2 linked regions of the Tunturibacter psychrotolerans genome follow. The protein of the gene in region 2 binds, or shares a complex with, the protein of the main gene of each other region. Links are inferred from orthologs where the notes say so. Each region holds a gene or a part of one and is shown on either strand. Other genes may lie near its edges. The genes, in order: uvrB and RBB77_RS00035.

Region 1 (10,084 bases), 3.2 Mb from region 2 along the record:
TTGGGCTTTTATGATCGCCCACGCGGGCCTGGTGAAGATAAGGGTAGCAAGGAATTGTTGATCGGGATTAAAGAGCATGTCCGACAGAAGGAGCCTGCCGGACATGTTTGTTTTTCAGATGGAGTTTAGTGGTGGTGATCGCCGCCGTGTTCTCCACCGTGTTCTTCGTTGTGGGCGTGGCTCTCTACGCGTGGGGACGCTGGGTGTACGTAGGGATGTGCGTAGGGGTGAACGTAGACGTTGCGGTTGTAGTAGGTGCGGCCCCATGCGTGATGGTCGATCATGATGGCGTGGGAACCCCATCCGAAGCCTGCACCGTACCATCCGTAGACGCCGAAGGCAGGGCCGATGGTGACGGCCGGGCCGAAGCGGATTCCTGTGGTGATGATGAAGCCGGGGCGAGGGCGGTAGAAGACGACCGCGGGGCTGTAGACGGGGACGTAGAAGTAGGCGGGGTTGATGGGCTGGACCTCGAGGTAGCCGCCGTTGTCGGTGACGGTGTCGTAGGCGTTGGGGACGAGGTAGCCGTAGTCGTGGGCGAGGCGGCGCTGGCGCTGGACGGCGTCCATGACGTCAGGGCGCTGGCTGAGGACGGCGTTGCCGAGTGTGCCGGTCCATTGGGGGTCGCGGGCCATCGTGTCGAGGACATTGGGGAAGGGTAGGAGGGCGAGGACGCTAGGGTCCCAGGGGAGGTTGTCGGACTGGATGGCCTGGGCGAGGGGGTCGCCCGTCATGAAACTGTGCTGCTGGGCCCAGGTGGCGGCGTCGGGGATCTCGTTCCAGAAGGTGGAGGCGGTGAGGACCTGAGCTAGAAGCGGGTCTGGGTAGAGGGCGATGCGCTGGACTAGCTGGTCGAGCTGCTGAGGGGCCAGGGGCGGCGGGGGTGCCTGTTGTTGCTGATCGGGCGCGCCTGGTTGCTGTTGGTACTGCGGCTGGTCTTGCTGTGGGTAGGCTGGTGGATTTTGCGGGTAGGGCTGGGCTTGTTGCTGGTCGGGTGGCGGTGGTGGGGGTGCTTGGCGTTCGATGGGGGCCTGGGCTAGGGAGATTCCGCTGAGAGTCACGAGAGTCAAGGCTGACAGCGTTTTGTGAATGGTCTTCATACCTTCGTTATACCTGCGTTCCTTTAGCGCTTTGTGCACTATTCCTAGACTCCATTTTAGAGAGGAAGTTGCTTATGGTGCCGTGCTTCCGCCTACGAGGAAGCGGAGAGGGAGGTCGGCGGCTTTGCTGATGCCGATGCGTGGGGTGGTTAGGATTTCGGTGGGGTGGTGGCCGTCGTCGGCGATCTGGATGGCGGAGGTGGGTGAGGTTACGTCGAGGCCGTTGGAGTTGGTGCGGGTGATGTCGAGAGCCTGACAGAGACGGCCGGGGCCTCCGGTGAGGAGCTTGGGTTTTGTGTTGTGGGGAAGGCCGCGGAGATCGGCCATGGTTTCTAGGCCGTCGATTGGATCGAGGGCTCGGATGAGGACTCCTCCGGCTTCGCCGGGAAGATGCGCGGCGACGTTGAGGCAGTAGTACATGCCGTAGATGAAGTAGACATATATGTGTCCGGATGGGCCGAAGAGGATTGCGTTGCTAGGAGTGAGACCGCGGGCTGCGTGGGATGCCGGGTCGATGAGGCCGAGGTAGGCTTCGACTTCGGTGATGCGGGCGGTGAGGCGTTTGCCTTGGAGGTCGCGGATGAGGAGTTTGCCGAGGAGGTCTCGGGCTACGGTGTCGGGGGAGCGGGAGTAGAAGGTTCTTGGGACTAGCTTAGGGGTGCGGCGTTTTTGTGGGGGTGTGCTCATTTTTGTGCCGACTTTTTTGAGCTTACATCCTACATTCCTACCCGCCCTAAAGCGGAACGTTAGCGACCGATTCGGCGCCCTCGTTGAGCAGCTCTCAGTTGTTTAATCAGTTCCTGCCCTTCGGGTTCCCTGTATTCATAATTTAAGGTTTGGTCGGTCGGCGTCAGACGAGTTGTAAACTCTTCTCCGCTTTTGTCGTGATAAGTAACAATCAGCTCCCGATCCAGATTAGGGTTTATTAGCCGGATGATAGTGCTGGCACCATTCGGAACTGAATCCTCTCCATCTGCGCCATTATGTTCGCGATCAAAGTGCCACTGCACCGCATAGGCTGTCCCTTGGCCCTGATTTAGAAGCGTGAGGCAGCCGCCGCCCGGCATAACTTCCCATGTCAGAGGTAATAGCTTAGGACTAAGACTGACGTCCAATTGTGCCTTCGCTGTCCGGGCTTGTATCTTCGCAGCTTCTGCTTGTTCCCGCGCTGTTTCTGCTTGGCTGTTTGCCGCCTTAGCCTGTAATACGGCGACTATCGCCAGAAAGATCGTTGCCGCAAGTTGAGTCACCTCCAAAAATTGTTGAAGGTGGCTTGTTGCCTGCGTGATGACTATTTGCGTCGGTTCCACCATCGTTCTGTCACCCTATAGTCTGAAACCAGGTATTCGCTTCAATTACGAGGACAAGCGTTTGTGTCCAAACTTTAGATTCGATATTCGTTTTCAAGCTTCGAGCGAGTGCCGCGCAATCCGGAACAGCATTCACGATTGCTTGGTACGTTGCGTGTGGCAACGATGCAGTTGAAACCGGTTGTCCTAGAATCGGGGGAGACGGAGGTGCAGTGATAGTGGGGTACCAACTCATACTTAGCATCAAAGCGTGAAGTTTTTGATAGATTTCAAAGCTTGGATTACCCCGCAGCTCTACGCGTGCAAATAACTGAGCCATTATGTCTCCTCGAAGCAACACTATTATCTCCGACAATTAACATCAGCTGAAGAGGAATTCTTTGGTGCGGAGTTCTTTTACTGTGTCGCGGAGCTTGGCGGCTTTTTCGAATTCGAATTTTTTGGCGGCTTCGCGCATGTCGGATTCTAGTTTGCCGATGTAGACGTCTAGTTCTTGTTGCGTGGAGAAGTCGGGCATGCCTTCGGCTTCGTCGGTGAGGTCGGCGTAGTCGGCTTTGAGGATGCCGGCCAGGCCCATTTCTATTGGGCGAATGATGCTTGCGGGAGTGATGCCGTTTTCTTCGTTGTAGGCGACTTGTTTTTCGCGACGGCGGTCGGTCTCGTTGATGGCGCGCTGCATGGAGTCGGTCATCTTGTCGGCGTAGAGGATGGCGCGGCCTTCGATGTGGCGGGCGGCTCGGCCGATGGTTTGGATGAGAGAGCCTTGCGAGCGGAGGAAGCCTTCTTTGTCGGCGTCGAGGATGGCTACGAGTGAGACTTCGGGGAGGTCGAGGCCTTCGCGGAGGAGGTTGATGCCGATGAGGACGTCGTACTCGCCTTTGCGGAGGTCGCGCAGGAGCTTGATGCGTTCGAGGGTTTCGATCTCGGAGTGCATGTAGCGGCAGCGGACGCCGACTTCGGTGTAGTAGCTGGCGAGGTCTTCGGACATGCGCTTGGTGAGGGTGGTGACGAGGACGCGTTGATTTTTTTGCGTGCGGTCGCGGATCTCGGCGAGGAGGTCGTCGATCTGGCCTTTGATTGGGCGGATTTCTACCTGAGGATCGATGAGGCCGGTGGGGCGGATGATTTGCTCGACGACTACACCGGCGGATTTTGTCAGCTCGTAGGCACCGGGGGTTGCGGAGACGTAGATGATCTGGCCGGTGCGGGATTCGAACTCTTCGAAGCGGAGGGGGCGGTTGTCCATCGCGCTGGGAAGGCGGAAGCCGTAGTCGACTAGGTTTTGCTTGCGGCTGCGATCGCCGTGCCACATGCCGTGGAGTTGAGGGACGGTGACGTGGGACTCGTCGATGAAGAGGAGATAGTCCTGCGGGAAGTAGTCGAGGAGCGTGGGTGGGGGCTCGCCGGGGAGACGCGCGGAGAAGTGGCGAGAGTAGTTTTCGATGCCGTGGCAGAAGCCTACGGATTTGATCATCTCGAGGTCGAAGCGGGTGCGCTGGTGGATGCGTTGGGATTCGACGAGGCGGCCTTGATTTTCCAATTCTTTTTCCCACCACTCCATCTCTTCGAGGATGGAGGCGATGGCGGTGGTTTTGCGCTCGGGTTGGACGACGTAGTGGGACTTGGGATAGATGGGGAGGCGTGAGTATTTTTGTTTGACGGTGCCGAAGAGCGGGTCGATTTGGGAGAGTGAATCGATTTCGTCGCCGAAGAGCTCTATACGGTAGGCGTTCTCGTCGTAGGTGGGGTAGACCTCGATGATGTCGCCGCGGACGCGGAAGGTGCCGCGACGGAAGTCGACGTCGTTGCGGTCGTAGAGGATCTCGACGAGTCGGCGGGTGATGTCTTCGCGCTTTATCTTCTGGCCTTTTTCGAGGAGCATCAGCATGCCGTAGTAGGCTTCGGGCGAGCCGAGGCCGTAGATGCAGGAGACAGAGGAGACGATGATGGCGTCGCGGCGCTCGAAGAGGCTGCGGGTGGCGGCGAGACGAAGTTTATCCAACTCTTCATTGATGGTTGATTCCTTTTCAATGAAGAGATCGCCGGCGGGGATGTAGGCTTCGGGTTGGTAGTAGTCGTAGTAGGAGACGAAGTATTCGACGGCGTTGTTGGGGAAGAAGGTTTTGAACTCGTGGTAGAGCTGGGCGGCGAGGGTTTTATTGTGAGCGAGGATGAGGGCGGGGCGTTGCAGCTCTTCGATGACCTTAGCCATGGTGAAGGTTTTGCCGGAGCCGGTGACGCCGAGGAGGACTTGATCTTTTTCGCCGGCGTGAATGCCGGAGATGAGCTCGGCGATGGCGCGGGGCTGGTCGCCCTGGGGCTTGTAGGTGGTCGAGAGCTGAAAGTCCATCTTTATAGGATAGTTTATGGAGAGGGTTGGTTGCGAAGAGTGGCGTAGATGCGAAGAAGCAAATACAGGGATCCTTCGACTTCGCTCAGGGTCAGGATGACCGCATTTTTTAAATGGTTGAACTCGAGGAGGAGGTTGGGATGAGTGTGGGAACAGAGTTGTGGCTGGTGCGGCATGGAGAGACGGAGTGGAGTTTGAGTGGGGCGCATACGAGCCGGACGGATATTCCGCTGACCGATCATGGGCGAAAGCGGGCGGAAGAGCTGCGGGATTATTTGAAGGGCACGAAGTTTGATGCGGTGTTCGAAAGCCCGATGCAGCGGGCTCGGGAGACCTGTGCCATTGCGGGTTTTGGAGACCAGGCTGTGGTGGAGAACGGGTTGAAGGAGTGGGACTACGGAGTCTATGAAGGCAAGACGACCAAGGAGATTCAGGCGACGATTCCGGGTTGGTCGGTGTGGAAGAACGAGATTGTTGACGGTGAGACGGTGGAGCATGTTGGAGAGCGCGCGGATGGGGTGATCGCTCGTGCGCTGGCGGCTGCTCCGCAGGGAGGAAAGGTTGCGCTGTTTGCGCATGCTCATATTTTGCGGATATTGGCAGCGCGGTGGATTGGACTGGATGCGACGGGCGGTAGTTTGCTGGCGTTGGGAACGGGGAGCGTGAGTGTGATGGGGTGGGAGCGTGAGACGCGCGTGATTTCTAGCTGGAATCGCGGGTTTGAGTAGAGCTAGAAGTTTTTGATGTGCTGTGGCTGGAGGCCCACTCCTACGAAGCGTGCGGGTAGGCTTTGGAAGCCGGGGATGTGGGTTAAGATGCGGAGGGCGAGGGGCGGTTTGATGGGGCCGTTGTCGCGGAGGACGCGGTCGAGAATGCGGTGGGCGAAGACTTGAACGCGTTGGGTCTTGCGAACGGCGGGCTCGCGGTATTCCTGCACCTGGCGGAGATGATGTTGGGTGAGGGAGTCTGAGAGCAGGGCTTCGGTGAGGATGTTGGCGGTGGCTACTGCGTCCTGAAGGGCAATGTTGATACCGATGCCGCCGACGGGAGACATGGCGTGGGCGGCGTCTCCGATGCAGAGCAGGCCTGGGGAGGACCACTCCTGGAGGCGGTTGACCTGGATGGTGAGAAGCTTGACCTTGTCCCAGGAGTCGATTTCGGTGCTACGGCCGGCGAGGAAGGGGACGATGCGCTCGATGCTCTGCTGGAAGGCGGGGATGCCGGCTTGCTGAATCTGGGGGAAGGTGCCTTTGGCGATGATGTAGCCGATCTGGAAGTAGTCGTTGCGATTGATGAGGATGATGAGGCGGCCGTAGTTGATGTAGCCGAGGGCGTTCTCGGGATCGGATGATTGGCGGGCGAGTTTGAGCCAGAGGACGTCTACGGGGACGCCTTCGTCGTTGAGCGGGAGGTGGCCTGCATCGCGGGAGATGGCGTGACGACCATCGCAGCCGATGGTTAGGGTGGCGGGGATCGCGACGGGGCCGTCGGGAGTGTTGGCGCGGACTCCTGTGGTGACTCCGTTCTCGCTAATGAGGCCGGTGGCCTCCCAGCCCATGCGGATGGTGAAGGACGGATAGTGCGCGGCTTCGGAGGAGAGGAAGTCGAGGAAGTCCCACTGGGGCATGAGGGCGATGAACTTACAGTAGGTGGGGACGTGCGAGAAGTCGGCAATGGCGAAGCGTTCGCCGCCTATGATAGCGGAGAGCGCCGCAACCTGGGAGTGCGGGATGGTGAGGAATTTTTCCAGGAGCCCTAGTTCGTGAAGGAGATCGAGGGTGGAGGGGTGGATGGTGTCGCCGCGGAAGTCGCGGAAGAAGTCTTTGTGTTTTTCAAGGACGGTGACCGGGACTCCTGCGCGGGCGAGAAGAAAACCCAGCATGATGCCTGCGGGGCCTCCGCCGATGATGCAACAGGTGGTGGCGAGCGGGTTGGGGGTGGCGGTCATCCGTGTGGATGAGGGTAGCAAGCCGCCGGGAGCGCGTCAAAAGATTTGGGGGGGATCGGCGGCGATGAGGGAGGGCCAGTCGGTTGGGGAGTGGGCGAGGTGGTCAGGCGGGGCGTCTGCGAGGGAGTGGGGTTTGAGGCCAAAGGCGCAGCCGATGCTGCGCGCGCCGCAGTTGCGGGCGGTGAGGACGTCAATGTCGGTGTCGCCGACCATGATGGTTTCGGCAGGGGTGATGGTGCGATCGGCGAGGGTGGAGGCCTCCTTAATAAGGGCTTCAAGGCCGTGGGGGTCAGGCTTTTTGGCGTGGAAGCTGTTGCCGCCGTAGTTCTGGAAGAAAAAGCGGGAGAGGCCGAAGTGCGCGCAGATGTCGCGGGAGGGGTGAACGGGTTTGTTGGTGAGGACGGCCATGAGGATTTGCGGATGGTCGGCGCGGATGTTCTCGAGGGCTTCGAGGACGCCGGGGTAAACGTAGGTGTAGTCGAGTTTGTGGATGCGGTAGTAGTCGAGGAAGAATGTGAGTGCTTCGGTTACATATTGCTCGTCGGTGGAGTCGCCCTCGGGGTCGCCGATGGCGCGACGGACGAGCATGGAGGCTCCGTCGCCGATGTAGCCGGAGATGACGGCTTCGGGTAGGGTGGGCTTGCCGAGGTGGGCGAGGGTGGCGTTGACGGAGTTGCAGAGGTCAACGCGGGAATCGATGAGGGTGCCGTCGAGATCGAAGACGATGAGGCGGGGAGGGAAGGCAAGCGACATGGTTTAAGCGTAAACGATACGGTTGGTATAAGCTTGCTGGCGAAAAAGGAAGACTATGCGGCGAGCGATGGAGAGGGAGTGGACGCGGCGGCAGTTTGTTGCGGGAGCGGCGGCGGCTGGCCTGGTGGCAGGCGGTAGTGGGTTGCTGCGGGCGCAGACGGGGATGACGGGTGAGACCGCGATCCAGGAGTTGCTTGCGGGAAACGAAAGGTACATCGCTGGGAAGATTACTTCGTTTCCCGAGGACCTCAAGATTTTGCAGGAGAAGACGGTGTTGAAGCAGGAGCCGTTTGCTGCAGTGCTAGCTTGCGCTGATTCTCGTGTGCCGGTGGAGATACTGTTCGACCAGAGCATTGGGCATGTGTTTGTGACGCGCGTGGCGGGGAATGTTGTGACGCCGGAGGTGATGGCGACCCTTGAGTATGGAGTGGCTGCGCTGGGTCTGAAGGCCGTTCTGATCTTGGGACACACGAACTGCGGGGCGATCGCTGCGGCCGTGGAGGGCAAAGAGGTGCCGGGGCAGATTAGCGTGCTGTATCAGCATCTGATGCCGGGCGTTCGCGATGCACATGGAGATGTGGTTCAGGCTGTGAAAGCGAATGTGGTGTTTCAGACGAGGTTGGTGCGGGAGAGCTCTACGGTGATCGCGAAGGCGATAAAGGAGAGTGGCGTGAAGGTGGCTGGTGGAGTGTATGACCTTGGGGTGGGTAGGGTGACGCTTATTGCTTAGGTTGGTGGGCGAAAAATAAGAGCGGTGGCCGCGGATTGAATCGGCCACCGCTCTTTCATTCCGGGGAGAGTTATTTAATTTGAATGTCGCCGGAGCCGGTGCCTACGCGGATGGTAGGGCCTCCGCCGCCTACGACGGCGCTGACGTGGTGGCGATTGAGGCTGCCCTGCATGGTCATGGGCTGGGCGACGCTGATGTTGCCGGAGCCAGTGTCGGCGTCGAGGTTGAAGTGAGCGTTGCCGACGGAGAGGCGAACGCTGCCGCTGCCGGTTGAGACTTTCCAGTCGGTGGTGGGTTGGCCTTCGGCTTCTATGTCGCCGGAGCCGGTGCTGGCCTTGAGGCCTCCGGCGATGCCGTGGAGGCGGATACTGCCACTGCCGGTTTCGGCTTTGACGTCACCGGGACCATTTTGCTCAAGTTCGATGTCTCCAGAGCCGGTGCCGAGATTGGTCATGCCCTGGACTCCGTGAACGCGGACGCTGCCGGAGCCGCTTTGAGCTTTGACGGAGGCTCCGACATCCTGAATTTCGACGTCGCCCGAGCCTGTGGTGGAGTTGATGGCAGAGCCGCGGGGAAGGGTGATCTCGTAGTCGATGCTGATGTTGCGGAAGAGTTCGTTGTTGTGACGCTCGCCGATGGTGACGTCATTACCGCTTTGGACGATGGGTGGATTGCTGACGATCTGTTGAACGCGGCTATCGGCATCGCCGCCGCCGCTCATCCAACCGTGGCTGGAGTGGACGTGACCGATGATGTGGATTTGATCTCCGGAGCCGGGATGGAGGCGGATGTAGCCGGAGCCGGTGGAGATCGAGACGTTGGGAGAGCCGCCGGCGCTAAGGGTGCGTTCGAAGTTGCTGTCTGCTGCAAAGGCGGAGGCTGCGGCCAGGGAGAGAATCGCGACGGTGGAGGTGAGTAATTTGATCGTCATGATGGTTCCTTATGTCGACTCTGGTGACTGCGGTTTAGATGTTAGCTCAACAGATATTACTTGCGATCTATGTTCGCTCAAACGGCGAACTTTAGGTGGTGTCACTGGCCCTGCCTGCTATTGCTGAAGAATGACGGTGTCCCCGGGATTGAGGCCAGCGAGAATCTCGGTTTTTGTGCCGTTAGAGATGCCTGCCTTGATATCGATCTTTCGACGGCCGGTTTTCTGCTTGGGGTCGGGGACTTCGACGGAGGCGTTTCGGTCCTTGTCGTAGAGGACGGCCTGTTCGGGAACTGTGAGGACATTTTTGTGCTCTTCGAGGAGGATCTCGGCGTTCGCGGTCATGTTGGCTTTGAGTTCGCCGCCCGGGTTGTCGATGGAGACGCGGACTTCGAAGGTAGTGACGTTATCTTTTTCGACGCCGAGGGGGGCGATCTTGGTGACCTTACCCTGGAAGGTCTTGTCTTTGAAGGACTCGACTTTGATGCGGGCTGCCTGTCCGAGGTAGACCTTGCCGATGTCAGACTCGTCGACCTTACCCTGCACGTAGACCTGGTTGGTGTCGCCGATGGTCATGACGAGGGTGGCGGTGGAGCCGAGGACGAGAATGGAACTGACCGCGTCCCCAATCTCCACGTCGCGGGAGAGGATGGTGCCGTCCATTGGGGAGGTGACTGTGGTGTAGCCGAGTTGCTCCTCAAGCTGTTTGAGGGAGGCTTTGTTCTGGGCTACCTGGGCCTCGGCCTGGCGAAGCTTTGAGGTATCCACGGTGATTTGGGCTACGGCTTTGTCGCGTGTGTTGAGATCTGCGAGATACTTCTGCTGGGCGTCATCAAGCGCCTGTTGGGAGACGACTCCCTCCTTGGACATTTGGAGGTTTCGCTCGTAGGTGTGCTTGTACATGGGGAGATCGGGGGCTTCGGCGTTGACCTTGTCGTAGTCGATGGAGGCCGCAGCGGCGC
Region 2 (10,416 bases):
CACTACGGTGAGATTTTGTTAGCCAACCCGTCTGCCCTAACAATCTTCGGCTATTCGGCGAGTGACATGATCGGACAACCTATTGCTCGTTTTCTACCGCAGATTCGCGGCTACGATACGCCATCTGTAACCGAGACGACTGGCGTTCATCAGGATGGGACCGAATTCGTTGCCGAAGTTGCTTTCGGTCGAGTTGTTACAAGCAACAAGTGCGCCGCTGTCATCTTTGTTCGCGACATCACACAGCGCAAACTGAACGAAAACGCGCTGCGAATGAGTGAGTCGTATCTGGCAGCAGCTCAACGGATAAGCCATACCGGCAGTTTTGGCTGGAACGTTCTCAGCGGGGAGATCGTCTGGTCGGCAGAGACCTTTCGAATCGCCGGTGTGGATCCGAACTTGAAACCGACCCTACAGCTCATCCATGAAAGGATTCATCCGCAAGATCGGGCCACCGTAAAGGAAATCATGGAAACTACGTCGAAACATGGCGCGGATTTGGACTTCGAACACCGATTTGTTTTGCCTGATGGGTCTGTCAAGTTCGTCCATGTGCTGGGAAAACCAGTCCATGACAAAGTCGGCGAGCTTCAGTACATAGGCGCGGCGATGGATATCACGTCTACCAAACTCGCGCTGGAGTCAGTGCAACGGTTGGAAGAAAGACTTGCCCGCGCATCACAGATAGCTACGCTTGGCGAAGTGTCCGCATCGATCGCGCACGAGATCAACCAGCCGTTGACCGCAATCATAGCCAATGCGCACATGTGTTCCGAGGCGCTCTCAGACGAGAGCGTCGACATCGCAAGCGCGCGCGATCTTATTCGGGAGGTCTTGGACTGTGGCTACCACGCAAGCGACGTGGTGCAACGTGTGCGCAACCTTTTCAGAGGTGGGGGCCCAGTAAAAGTACCGCTCGATATCAATGAAGTTGCAAGGGAGGTTCTAAACCTCATTCGCAACGAGGCAACGAAAAGGAGCGTCGGCGTAGAAATCGACCTGGCACCCGAACTGCCAGAGGTCTGGGGCGACCGCGTACAAATACAGCAGGTCCTGGTCAATTTGTGCATTAACGGATTTGACGCGATGGACTCCCTGATCGATGGTCCGCGTGTATTGGCTGTGCGAACAAGGGTTCATGGTGAAGGGGCAATTAGGGTTGAAGTGCAAGACAACGGTGTTGGCCTTTTCGATCACGACAAAATCTTCGACGCGTTTTATACAACCAAAGAACATGGGATGGGCCTGGGTCTACCCATTTGCCGTTCCATCATCGAACTACATAACGGTCGTCTTTGGCCACAGAGCGACGATCGGACCGGAACAACGTTCTGCTTCACGATGCCGGTGCCTTGAGCTCACAATCGTTTCCCAACAACTAGGCGTACACTACCCGGACTGGGGTGATTCAGGCCGCATCAACGCCCTTTCTTTTACCATCACGCGCCCAACGGCAGCATGTGATCTGAATCGGGCATCGCGCCTGACGAGCCCCTTGATCACATCGCTGGAAGGGACGGAATATGCCACTTATCGTCATCGCCGCCAGCACCAGAAGCCAGGATTTCGCTGTCATCGACTTCGAAAAATCGCCTCCTAAAACGACGATGGTGCGCGCATCGGCAGCGGGCAATGTGGTGGATTGTTACGGGAAACTGGCCGCCGTTGGAGATTGGGGCAGCGGGACAGTGACGCTGTTCGACATCTCGGACCCGGAGACTCCCGTGAAGCGCGGATCGGTTAGTACCAGCCTTGCCAGCGTGACCGCAATCTCGATTGACGACGTGCATGTGCTCGCCGCTGGCCGGACCGGAGGCGAGGCGCAGCTCGTACTCATCAGCATCGCCAATCCACAGCAGCCTCAAATCGTTTCGGTCTTCGGCCACACCGGCGTGACGGGCACCGACAGCATTTCGGGAGTCGTGATCCGGGGAAACAACGCTCTTGCCTGCGCGACCTTCGGCTGTCTCGTGATGGACTACGCCGATGCCTCGCACCCGAGCGGTGTCGGATACCCAAGCTCAAGCAGCACAATCGGTCTCGACGGCCAGGTCGTTGGGGATTTCGACGGACTGAATGCGCTGATCACCGCCCCGCCAACGGGCTGGAACGGCACGCAGCCTGTTTATGCTTATTTATTCAGCATCGCCAAAGGAGTTCCGACCCCGCCAGTGCAGCAGAAAGAGGGTGGAAACCTATTGTCCTCCGTTGCCGTCGCGGAGATACCTCAAGGCGGACACTACTTGGCGACTGCCGATCTGTCCTCAGTGACGATCCGGGCCTTTCCCGAGGGCCCAAAGGCATCGGTAAGCTTTTTCGTGCCTGAGGAGGGTGTTTCGAACACGACCGTGGCGCTCAAATTTTTGAACAACCCGGCGGTCGCACCGTTCTTGGCGGTTGCCAACGTGACCGCCGAGCAGGGTTATCTTGTCACCGCGAGTTTCCTCGTTCTTCAGACCGGCGAGCTGACCTCCACCCTGACGATCGCGACCCCTAACCCGGTAGCGAAGGTTGCGCTCGCACCCACCCTGAACCCAACGCTCGGCATCACCGGCTGGATAGCGTAAATGCAGAAGTTGTCTTCATCCTTTGCGCCGCAAATCGCAAAGCGTCCCTGAACTTCGGCCAAAAATCTTGTCAAGCCCCTTAGTCCACAAAACCCGCGCCAATCCAGCAGATTCGCGTGGCGTATCAGTTATGCTCCAACCGCTATAATAGTAAGTACAGTGACAAAGAGCCTCGGCCTAAGCCGAGGTTTTTTTACTTTGAAAGGAACAACGACCCGTAACCCCTTTGCTTGGACGAATTTGGCCGTAACCCCTTTGGAATGACGTTTTTGCACGGCACTGTGCCAGTTAAGTCATTTCATATGAATAATTTAGTCAATTCATATAGGGGGGGCGGGTACTCCTTGGATCAGTGCCCGTATTGCTCTACACGCCGCAACAGATCCAGCTTGCGCTCAGGCGGCAGAAAGCTAGCCTCCACGGCGTTCGCCGCCAGCTCCCGCATCTGCTCCAGTGAAAACTCGAATCGACTCTGCACCAACACGTACTCCTCGAGCAGGTTGCTCCCGAACATCGGAGGATCGTCCGAGTTGATCGTCACCATCAGCCCTGACTCGAAGTAATCCTTCACGGGATGTTCGTCGAAGCTCTTGCAACAGCCAGTCCGAATGTTGCTGGTCACGTTCAGCTCCAGCGGAATCTGTCTCTCCGCCAGCACCTCCAGCAACTCCGCGTCATGCTGAGCAGAAAGAGCATGCCCAACCCGCTCCGCTCCGATGTTGATCGCCGCCCAGATACTCTCCGGCCCGATCGTCTCGCCTGCGTGAGCCGTCAGCCGCAACCCGGCCGCCTTGGCCTCCGCATACGACTCCTTGAAGATATCCGCACTCCCCCGCGCCTCATCCCCACCAATACCGATCCCAACAATGCTCGGATACAGCTTCCGCAACTCGGCGGCCTTCCGAAACACCTTCACGGCTTCCTCCGCCCCGAAGTGCCGCACCGCATCGATAAGCCAGTAGACGGTCGTCCCAAAATCCTTCTCGCCCCGCACCCGGCCGCGCTCCATCGCCTCAGCGTACGGTTCCACCTCCTGGTTCTTCCAGTAGTAGATAATCCCGAACGAGATATACACCTCGGCATGCACCACGCCCTGCGCCGCCAGATCCCGAATCATGTTGTAAGTAATCAGCTCATAGTCGTCCGGCCCCTTCAAACGAGCCGAAACAGCCTTGAACGAGTCCATGAAACCAAGAAAATTCTCATAAATATAGAGCTTCTTGGCTTCTTCAACCGTCAACGGCTCCGCATCATGCCGCTTGCTCAACTCGAGCAAAGTATCCAGCTGAATGGTTCCCTCGAGATGCAAATGCAGCTCGACCTTCGGCAGCTTTCGCAGCCACTCAACGACGTCAATCTCAGCGTCTTGTTTCGTCTGTTTGCGCGCCATCTGTCTATCCTAGACTTGTTACAAACCTCGTTGCGCAGACCCACCTAAACTTTGGGTATGTAAAACTCACTACGCTTTCGGCTGTAGAAGAAGTAGATCAGCAACCCAATTCCAAGCCACACGAAGAACCGCATCCACGTGATGATCGGCAATCCCATCATCAGCAGCACACAGAACGCCACCGAAAGCACCGGAATCACAGGCCCAAACGGAACCCGAAAGCGCCGTTTTCTCTCCGGTTCACGATACCGCAGAATGATCACCCCAATCGAGACCAGAGCAAACGCGAACAACGTCCCGATGTTCGACAGATCCGTCAGCGTCCCGATGTCGAGCAACCCTGCAGGAACTCCGACCACGATTCCAGCCACCCAAGTCGCAACCGCTGGAGTCCGGAACCGCGAATGCACCTTCCCGAAGACCGCAGGCAGCAGCCGGTCACGCGACATGGCGAACCATACTCTCGACTGCCCCAGCTGAAACACCAGGATCGACGAGATCATCCCCATCATCGCGCCGAGCAGCACAGCCAGCCTCACCCAATGCAGACTATGTCCTCCCGGCTCGAGCGACAGCTTCTTCAGCGCATTCACCACCGGAGCAGCATCATCCACCATGCTCTGCCAAGGCACCAGCCCGGTCAGAATCGTCGCCACACCTATATACAGGATCGTGCAGATGACCAGCGTCGCGATGATCCCGATCGGGACATCCTTCTGGGGACACCTGCACTCCTCCGCCGCGGTCGATACCGAATCGAACCCGATGTAGGTGAAGAAGATGATCGAACCACCTGTCAGAACGCCCGACCAGCCGTTCGGCGAGTAAGGATGATAGAGCGTCGGCTTGATGAAGTGCGCGCCAGCGAAGATGAACAGCAAAATCGCGGCGAGTTTCAGCAGCACCATGATGTTATTGGTCCTGGCGGACTCGCGAATTCCGCGCACCAATACCACAGTAAGAAGCATGACAACCAGAAACGCTGGCCAGTCGAAGCCGAAGTGCCAACCAGGCGGATACAAATCGTGTCCCTGTAGGTCCTGCAGACCACCTGGCAGAAAGGCAGGCGATATCCAGCGCAGCGCCGGATGGAATCCAAACCAGTCCAGCAGATCCACCATATGCGCGGCAAATCCGACGGACACCGCCATGTTACTGCCCGCATATTCCAGGATCAGATCCCACCCGATGATCCAGGCAACAAGCTCTCCCAAGGTCGCATAGGTATACGTGTAAGCTGATCCCGCGATCGGGATCATCGACGCCAACTCCGCGTAGCAGAGTCCAGTTAGACCGCAGACGATCGCAACCAGCACCAGCGAGATCGCGAGCGCAGGTCCCGCGCCAGGGCGTCCCGCCAGCGCTGAGTGGTGAATCAGATAGTCCAACACCGGGGCTCGTAGAATCGACGTGGTGTCGAACTTCTCACCCGCAATCGCGGTCCCTACTACTGTAAAAATGCCTGACCCAATCACCGCACCGATACCCAGTGCAGTTAATGAGACCGGACCAAGCGTCTTCTTCAACGCGTGCTCCGGCCTCTCCGATTCAGAGATCAGTTTGTCGATCGACTTGGTTGCGAAGATTTGCCTGGCCAGCGCGCTCGCTCCTGCTTACGAATGAGTTGGTGCGGGGCGTTTCCGACTACACAATGCGATTTCAGAAGTATTGATCTTCCGGGCGGAGCCGACGCGGGAACAGCAGCCCAGCGACTCCGACAAGAAATCAGCTACCGCTTGCTCTGACCACGAGCTGCCTTCTTGACCTTCTGCTTGTTCTCGCCCCGGGCGCCGGTGCGCGGACCTTTCGCCGGTGCGGCTTTGCGTGCTGCGCGCTTTACCTTCTTGCGCTCCTGTGTGTCGGTGATGCTCTTCGTATTTGCCATGTATCTTCGCCAATCTTTCTTAAAATGCGATTTTCAAACTCTAGAGGCGCTCCAGCTGGGCAAACTTCTCCACAAGCTTCTTTACGCCGTGCTGTTGAAATTGTACTGTAATCTTCGCGTCATCCCCATCGCCTTCGCGACGAAACACAGTTCCTTCACCATATTTGGGATGCCTGACTCGCGAACCCTGCCTCAATCCAGTCTTCCCGGTCTGCTCTTGGACCTCCAACTTCGGACGCGAGACCTTCTGTCCCCGTGCAGCGAAGAAGCTGGCAATGTTGTCCATCGACTGTCCTGGTGCCGCGGTCTTGGAACCATATCCAGCGCGATTGTTCACTCCAGGAAGCCCAGACGGCCGCGTCTGGACTCGGTCACCGCTTTGGTCCTCATCTTCATAACTGTAATGCCGCGCGTTCTCTTCGCCGCTAGGACGGCCGAACCTGTTCGCCTTGGGATAGGGAGTCGCGTATGCCCCGCCGTAAGCTGAACCATAATCGGATCCCGAAAACTGTGGCCGTGCAGGTGGACTTCCTAAATCCTCCACAAGTCGGCTTGGGACCTCTTCCAAAAACCGCGAAGCAATGCTCGATTCCGGCATATCGCTTCCGTATCGTCGTCGATATCTTGCGCGTGTCATGATCAGCGTATCCATCGCCCTTGTCATTCCGACATAGCAGAGGCGGCGTTCTTCTTCGAGTCCAGTAGGATCACTCAGCGTTCGAGAGTGTGGAAATAGCCCCTCTTCCATACCAGATAAAAAAACGAGTGGAAACTCTAGACCCTTAGCTGCGTGTAAAGTCATGAGCGTTACCTTGGCCTCTTCGCTGTAACTGTCTGCATCGCTGACCAGCGCTGCGTGGTCCAAAAACTCATGCAGTGTTTCGCCGCGCTCCTGTGCATCCTGCGCCGCGTTTGCAAGTTCCTTCAAGTTCTCGATTCGCGAGAAGGACTCGGGGGTAGCCTCTTCTTCGAGCGCTCGAATGTATCCACTTCGATCGTTCAGGAATTTGATGAGTTCCGGCAGCGTGGCTGCATCCCCCGGTCTGCGAAACGCTGGCTTCTCGTCTTCCATTTTGATCTCCGCAGCCCTCTCATTCGTTATATCTGCGGATCTTTTGAGGACCACTGGAGCAAACGGATTGAAATTAGCTGAATCGATTCCATGGGCAGCATCCGAGTCGGAAGAGTTTTCCGCTGCGATCGTCGAGATCTCTTCGCTCGGGCCAAAGTCGAACCCAAAGTTGAAGCTTGTATCGAAAGAAGCATTTGAAGTCGCGTCCTCGGGTTCTGGTTCTGAGTTAGCCTCCCCAAAACCAAAAGAAACATCTGCTTCGGCATCTCCCTCTGTTTCGGAGAGCAGGGAGGTGCTGTCGTACGGAGCGAGATCGCCAGCAAGCTTCTCTGCAAACCCGGTTCCCAACATTGCCCTTGCATCCTCAATCAGCCGTCTGAAACTACCCAACGCCTGCAATGCTCGCGGAGGTAATAGCTTGTCTTCCAAGGCGCGCCCCATCGCATTCCAAGTGCTCATACTGCTCGACAGGGCCATTCGCTCCAACGTCTCCATCGTCGTTTTGCCGATTCCGCGCGGCGGAGAGTTCACCACTCTTCCCAGTGCCACTGAGTCGTGCACATTCTGCACCAGTTTCAGGTAGCTCAGAATGTCTTTCACCTCAGCGCGATCATAAAAACTGAATCCGCCCACCATGTGGTACTGAATTTGATAGCGACGCAACGCCTCTTCAACGAGGCGCGACTGAGAGTTCGTTCGGTACAGCACTGCACATCTCGGCAGATCCGCCTGTCCACCAGCTTCCCTTAGATAGCGCTGGATTCGATCAGCAATAAACAGCGCTTCATTTTCGCCATCAGGAGCTTCGTAGTAGCCGATCAGGCTGCCTCCCTCTCGGGTGGTGAACAGATTTTTACCTTTGCGCTGCGTATTCTGCGCTACGACTGCGCCCGCGCCTTCCAGGATGATCTGTGTTGAACGATAGTTCTGCTCGAGCCGGATTGTCTTTGTGTCGGGAAAGTCCTTCTCAAACTCCAGTATGTTTTTGATGTCTGCGCCGCGCCAGCTGTAGATCGACTGATCCTCGTCGCCTACAACGCAGACGTTTGCGTCAGGACCGGCCAACAGCTTCATCAGCTCATATTGAGGCCGGTTCGTATCTTGATACTCGTCGATCAAAAGATATTTGTAGCGTCGGTTGTATCTTTCTCTGGTCTCTCCGGATGACTTCAGCAGGCGAACAGTCTCCAGAAGTAGATCGTCGAAGTCCAAGGCATTCGCTTTAAAAAGCTCCTTCCTATAGATCTCGAAGATATGGGCGATCTTCTCTTCCATAGGGTTGGTGCTCGCAAGAAAATACTCTTGCGGGTCAATCATGTGGTTCTTCGCCCAAGAGATTCGTCCAAGCGCCACTCTCGGCTTCAGAGATTTGTCATCAATTGCGAGACGCTTTAGCGCCTGTTTCACCACGGCCTGCTGATCCGTCTCATCGTAGATCGCGAAGGTTTTGGTCAGACCAACGCCTCCCGTACGGAGCGCTTCTATGTCTCGTCGCAACACTCGAACACAGAAGCTGTGAAACGTGGCTAGCACCGGTTTCGTAAGACTACTGTGGCCCAGAATCTTATCCACCCGTTCTGCCATCTCTTTGGCAGCCTTATTCGTGAAGGTCACAGCCAGAATCGCATCAGCCGGCACGCCACGTTCCTGAATGAGGTAAGCGATGCGATGCGTAATAACACGCGTCTTACCAGATCCCGCTCCTGCCAGCAAAAGCACAGGTCCATCCACTGACCGGATTCCCTCTTGCTGCTGAGGATTCATATTTTCTAAAAGTCGACTCAACTGCACACACTCCAATATCTATTTTAAGCTCTTCCGGATCAGTCTCTCTGTGCGCGCAAGAAAGCGATCCAACCCCCGCGCTTTTATTGTTCACTTACGAACAGCATGTCCAATCATGGACAGGAAGCGAACTGATATAAGACTGAAACGTTAATTCGAAGGTCAAATCGATTTTTTGGGGAACTAGATTCGTCCAGCTTGCGTAACTCAATTCACGACGGGCTCCCTGATCCATGGCAGAGAACTTCAGTCGAATCCTTGAAGTAACGGAGCGTAGTATGAAACGTCACAACCTTTTGACCGTCGCAGTCGTCGCTACCTCTCTCCTCGCAGTACCGGCTATATACGCTGCTCCTGCAAGCATCTCATCTCCTGTTCATGCGATGTTTGGGAAGACGAAGACCAGTACTGTTAAACTTAACCTTCGCAATGACACCGCTACTTCTTTGCAGATCCTAGTCGGTGATAAGCCTATGACGCTGGAGCCCGGCAAACTGGTAAACCTCGAGGTCCCAGTTGGAACACGCATTGTCGCCAATAGTGCAACGCCAAACCACGCGGTAGGATCCCTCATTGAAGAAGTGATTAAGGATCACAGCGGCGCCACGATCGCAATCCGCTAAGATGGCCTACGATATTGACCCCGAGGGCCGGCCGCGCTCACATCAAGCTCCGGTCGGCCAACGGCTCCAATGGGGATTCAGATTGCCACACGCTTGATATCCTCATTGTATGATTCGCAACGTCGCAGTCTTCTGTGCGTCCTCCAATGGGCTTCATTCTGACTATCGAACCGCCGCCGAGAATCTGGGTCACGCTCTCGCCATCCGCAATATCGGCGTGATTTATGGAGGCGCCAATGTTGGTCTAATGCAGGCCGTCGCCCAGGCGGCCTTAATAGCTGACGGCAGAGTGATAGGCGTCATTCCTGAGGTTCTGGTAGATCTCGAAGTGGCACATCACGGCATCACCGAACTTCACGTCACGAGCACCATGCACACGCGCAAGGCACTTATCGGAGAAAAAGCCGACGCGTTCATCGCATTGCCGGGAGGCTTCGGCACATTCGAGGAACTCTTCGAAGTCCTCGCTTGGCACACCCTCAAGCTACACGCGAAGCCCATTCTCTTGCTGAATACGCATGGTTTCTACGACAAGCTTCTCGCTTTCCTTGACCACTGCGTAGAAGAAGGAATGCTCAAGCCGAAGAACCGCGAGCTCCTTCTCGTCGCAGATACAGTTGATGAGGCGCTTGCAATGTTGAACTTGGACGACCGACGAGCTTCTGCGGCAGGATCGCACAATTGATAGAGTATGACGCCAGCCAAACCTCGTAATGCAATCCGATTTGGTTGTATGGGGCGCACTGTTACTTAGGTCTGCAACTGCTCTATCTGCGTTGGACATCTCATGCACCGTCTGCCAATTCTTACTTCGTCACGCAGATGTCGCAACGACACACCCGCCGGAGATACTCCCAGGAGTAGATTCCACTTTCGTGTCCATCGTTCCACTTGAACCGTAGCGCGTACTTGCCTACCGGCGTCACCTCCAACGGTTTCACTGGGGCCTGATACATCTTCAGCAAAGTCTGGTCTTGTGCCCTCGCTTCTCCCGGTAGCCTGCCCGCTTTCTCTCGATCCTCGTGGCATGTAGCGCAAGGACACGCATTTCGCAACCACACGAAGTTCCACACGCTTTTGTGCCCGTCATGCCA

What was found.
Region 1: the proteins of RBB77_RS00035 (region 2) and uvrB are in contact, whole or in part, in a crystal structure (PDB 7EGT), measured with the Thermus thermophilus proteins. The link is inferred for Tunturibacter psychrotolerans from one-to-one orthologs. Residues at the interface, in WP_096412145.1 of Thermus thermophilus: His654, Arg656, Phe657, Gln666, Asp668, Glu669, Lys680, Arg681, Leu682, Ser683, Lys685, Tyr686, Ala687; in WP_096411307.1 of Thermus thermophilus: Glu23, Leu25, Arg26, Asp27, Gly28, Glu29, Arg30, Phe31, Arg55, Glu326, Asp327, Phe328, Glu379, Ser382, Gln383, His398, Gly400, Arg401.

Annotation. Positions count from the first base shown.
Region 1 is NZ_CP132942.1:3,192,001-3,202,084, forward strand. The notes cover bases 2,267-5,239. They hold uvrB (excinuclease ABC subunit UvrB), read right to left. Parts: upstream 4,761-5,239; coding sequence 2,772-4,760; downstream 2,267-2,771. Other genes in these bases: RBB77_RS13225 (hypothetical protein), read right to left, coding at 2,267-2,413; RBB77_RS13235 (histidine phosphatase family protein), read left to right, coding at 4,874-5,239. In the rest of the region: RBB77_RS13215 (DUF3300 domain-containing protein), read right to left, coding at 126-1,100; RBB77_RS13220 (DNA-3-methyladenine glycosylase), read right to left, coding at 1,173-1,787; more of RBB77_RS13225, read right to left, coding at 1,847-2,266; more of RBB77_RS13235, read left to right, coding at 5,240-5,488; RBB77_RS13240 (FAD-dependent oxidoreductase), read right to left, coding at 5,491-6,729; RBB77_RS13245 (HAD family hydrolase), read right to left, coding at 6,745-7,461; RBB77_RS13250 (carbonic anhydrase), read left to right, coding at 7,517-8,191; RBB77_RS13255 (DUF4097 family beta strand repeat-containing protein), read right to left, coding at 8,262-9,122; RBB77_RS13260 (efflux RND transporter periplasmic adaptor subunit), read right to left, coding at 9,240-10,084. UniProt on the Escherichia coli protein: The UvrABC repair system catalyzes the recognition and processing of DNA lesions. A damage recognition complex composed of 2 UvrA and 2 UvrB subunits scans DNA for abnormalities.
Region 2 is NZ_CP132942.1:2,425-12,840, reverse strand. What follows is about bases 5,683-8,987. They hold RBB77_RS00035 (ATP-dependent helicase), read right to left. Parts: upstream 8,679-8,987; coding sequence 5,883-8,678; downstream 5,683-5,882. Other genes in these bases: RBB77_RS00030 (hypothetical protein), read left to right, coding at 8,978-8,987; RBB77_RS00040 (hypothetical protein), read right to left, coding at 5,687-5,842. Outside these bases: RBB77_RS00060 (PAS domain S-box protein), read left to right, coding at 1-1,356; RBB77_RS00055 (hypothetical protein), read left to right, coding at 1,524-2,567; add (adenosine deaminase), read right to left, coding at 2,917-3,957; RBB77_RS00045 (amino acid permease), read right to left, coding at 4,002-5,483; more of RBB77_RS00030, read left to right, coding at 8,988-9,322; RBB77_RS00025 (TIGR00730 family Rossman fold protein), read left to right, coding at 9,432-10,007; RBB77_RS00020 (DUF971 domain-containing protein), read right to left, coding at 10,129-10,416. UniProt on the Escherichia coli protein: A helicase with DNA-dependent ATPase activity. Unwinds DNA duplexes with 3'-5' polarity. Translocates on single-stranded DNA with 3'-5' polarity. Initiates unwinding more efficiently from a nicked substrate than double-stranded DNA.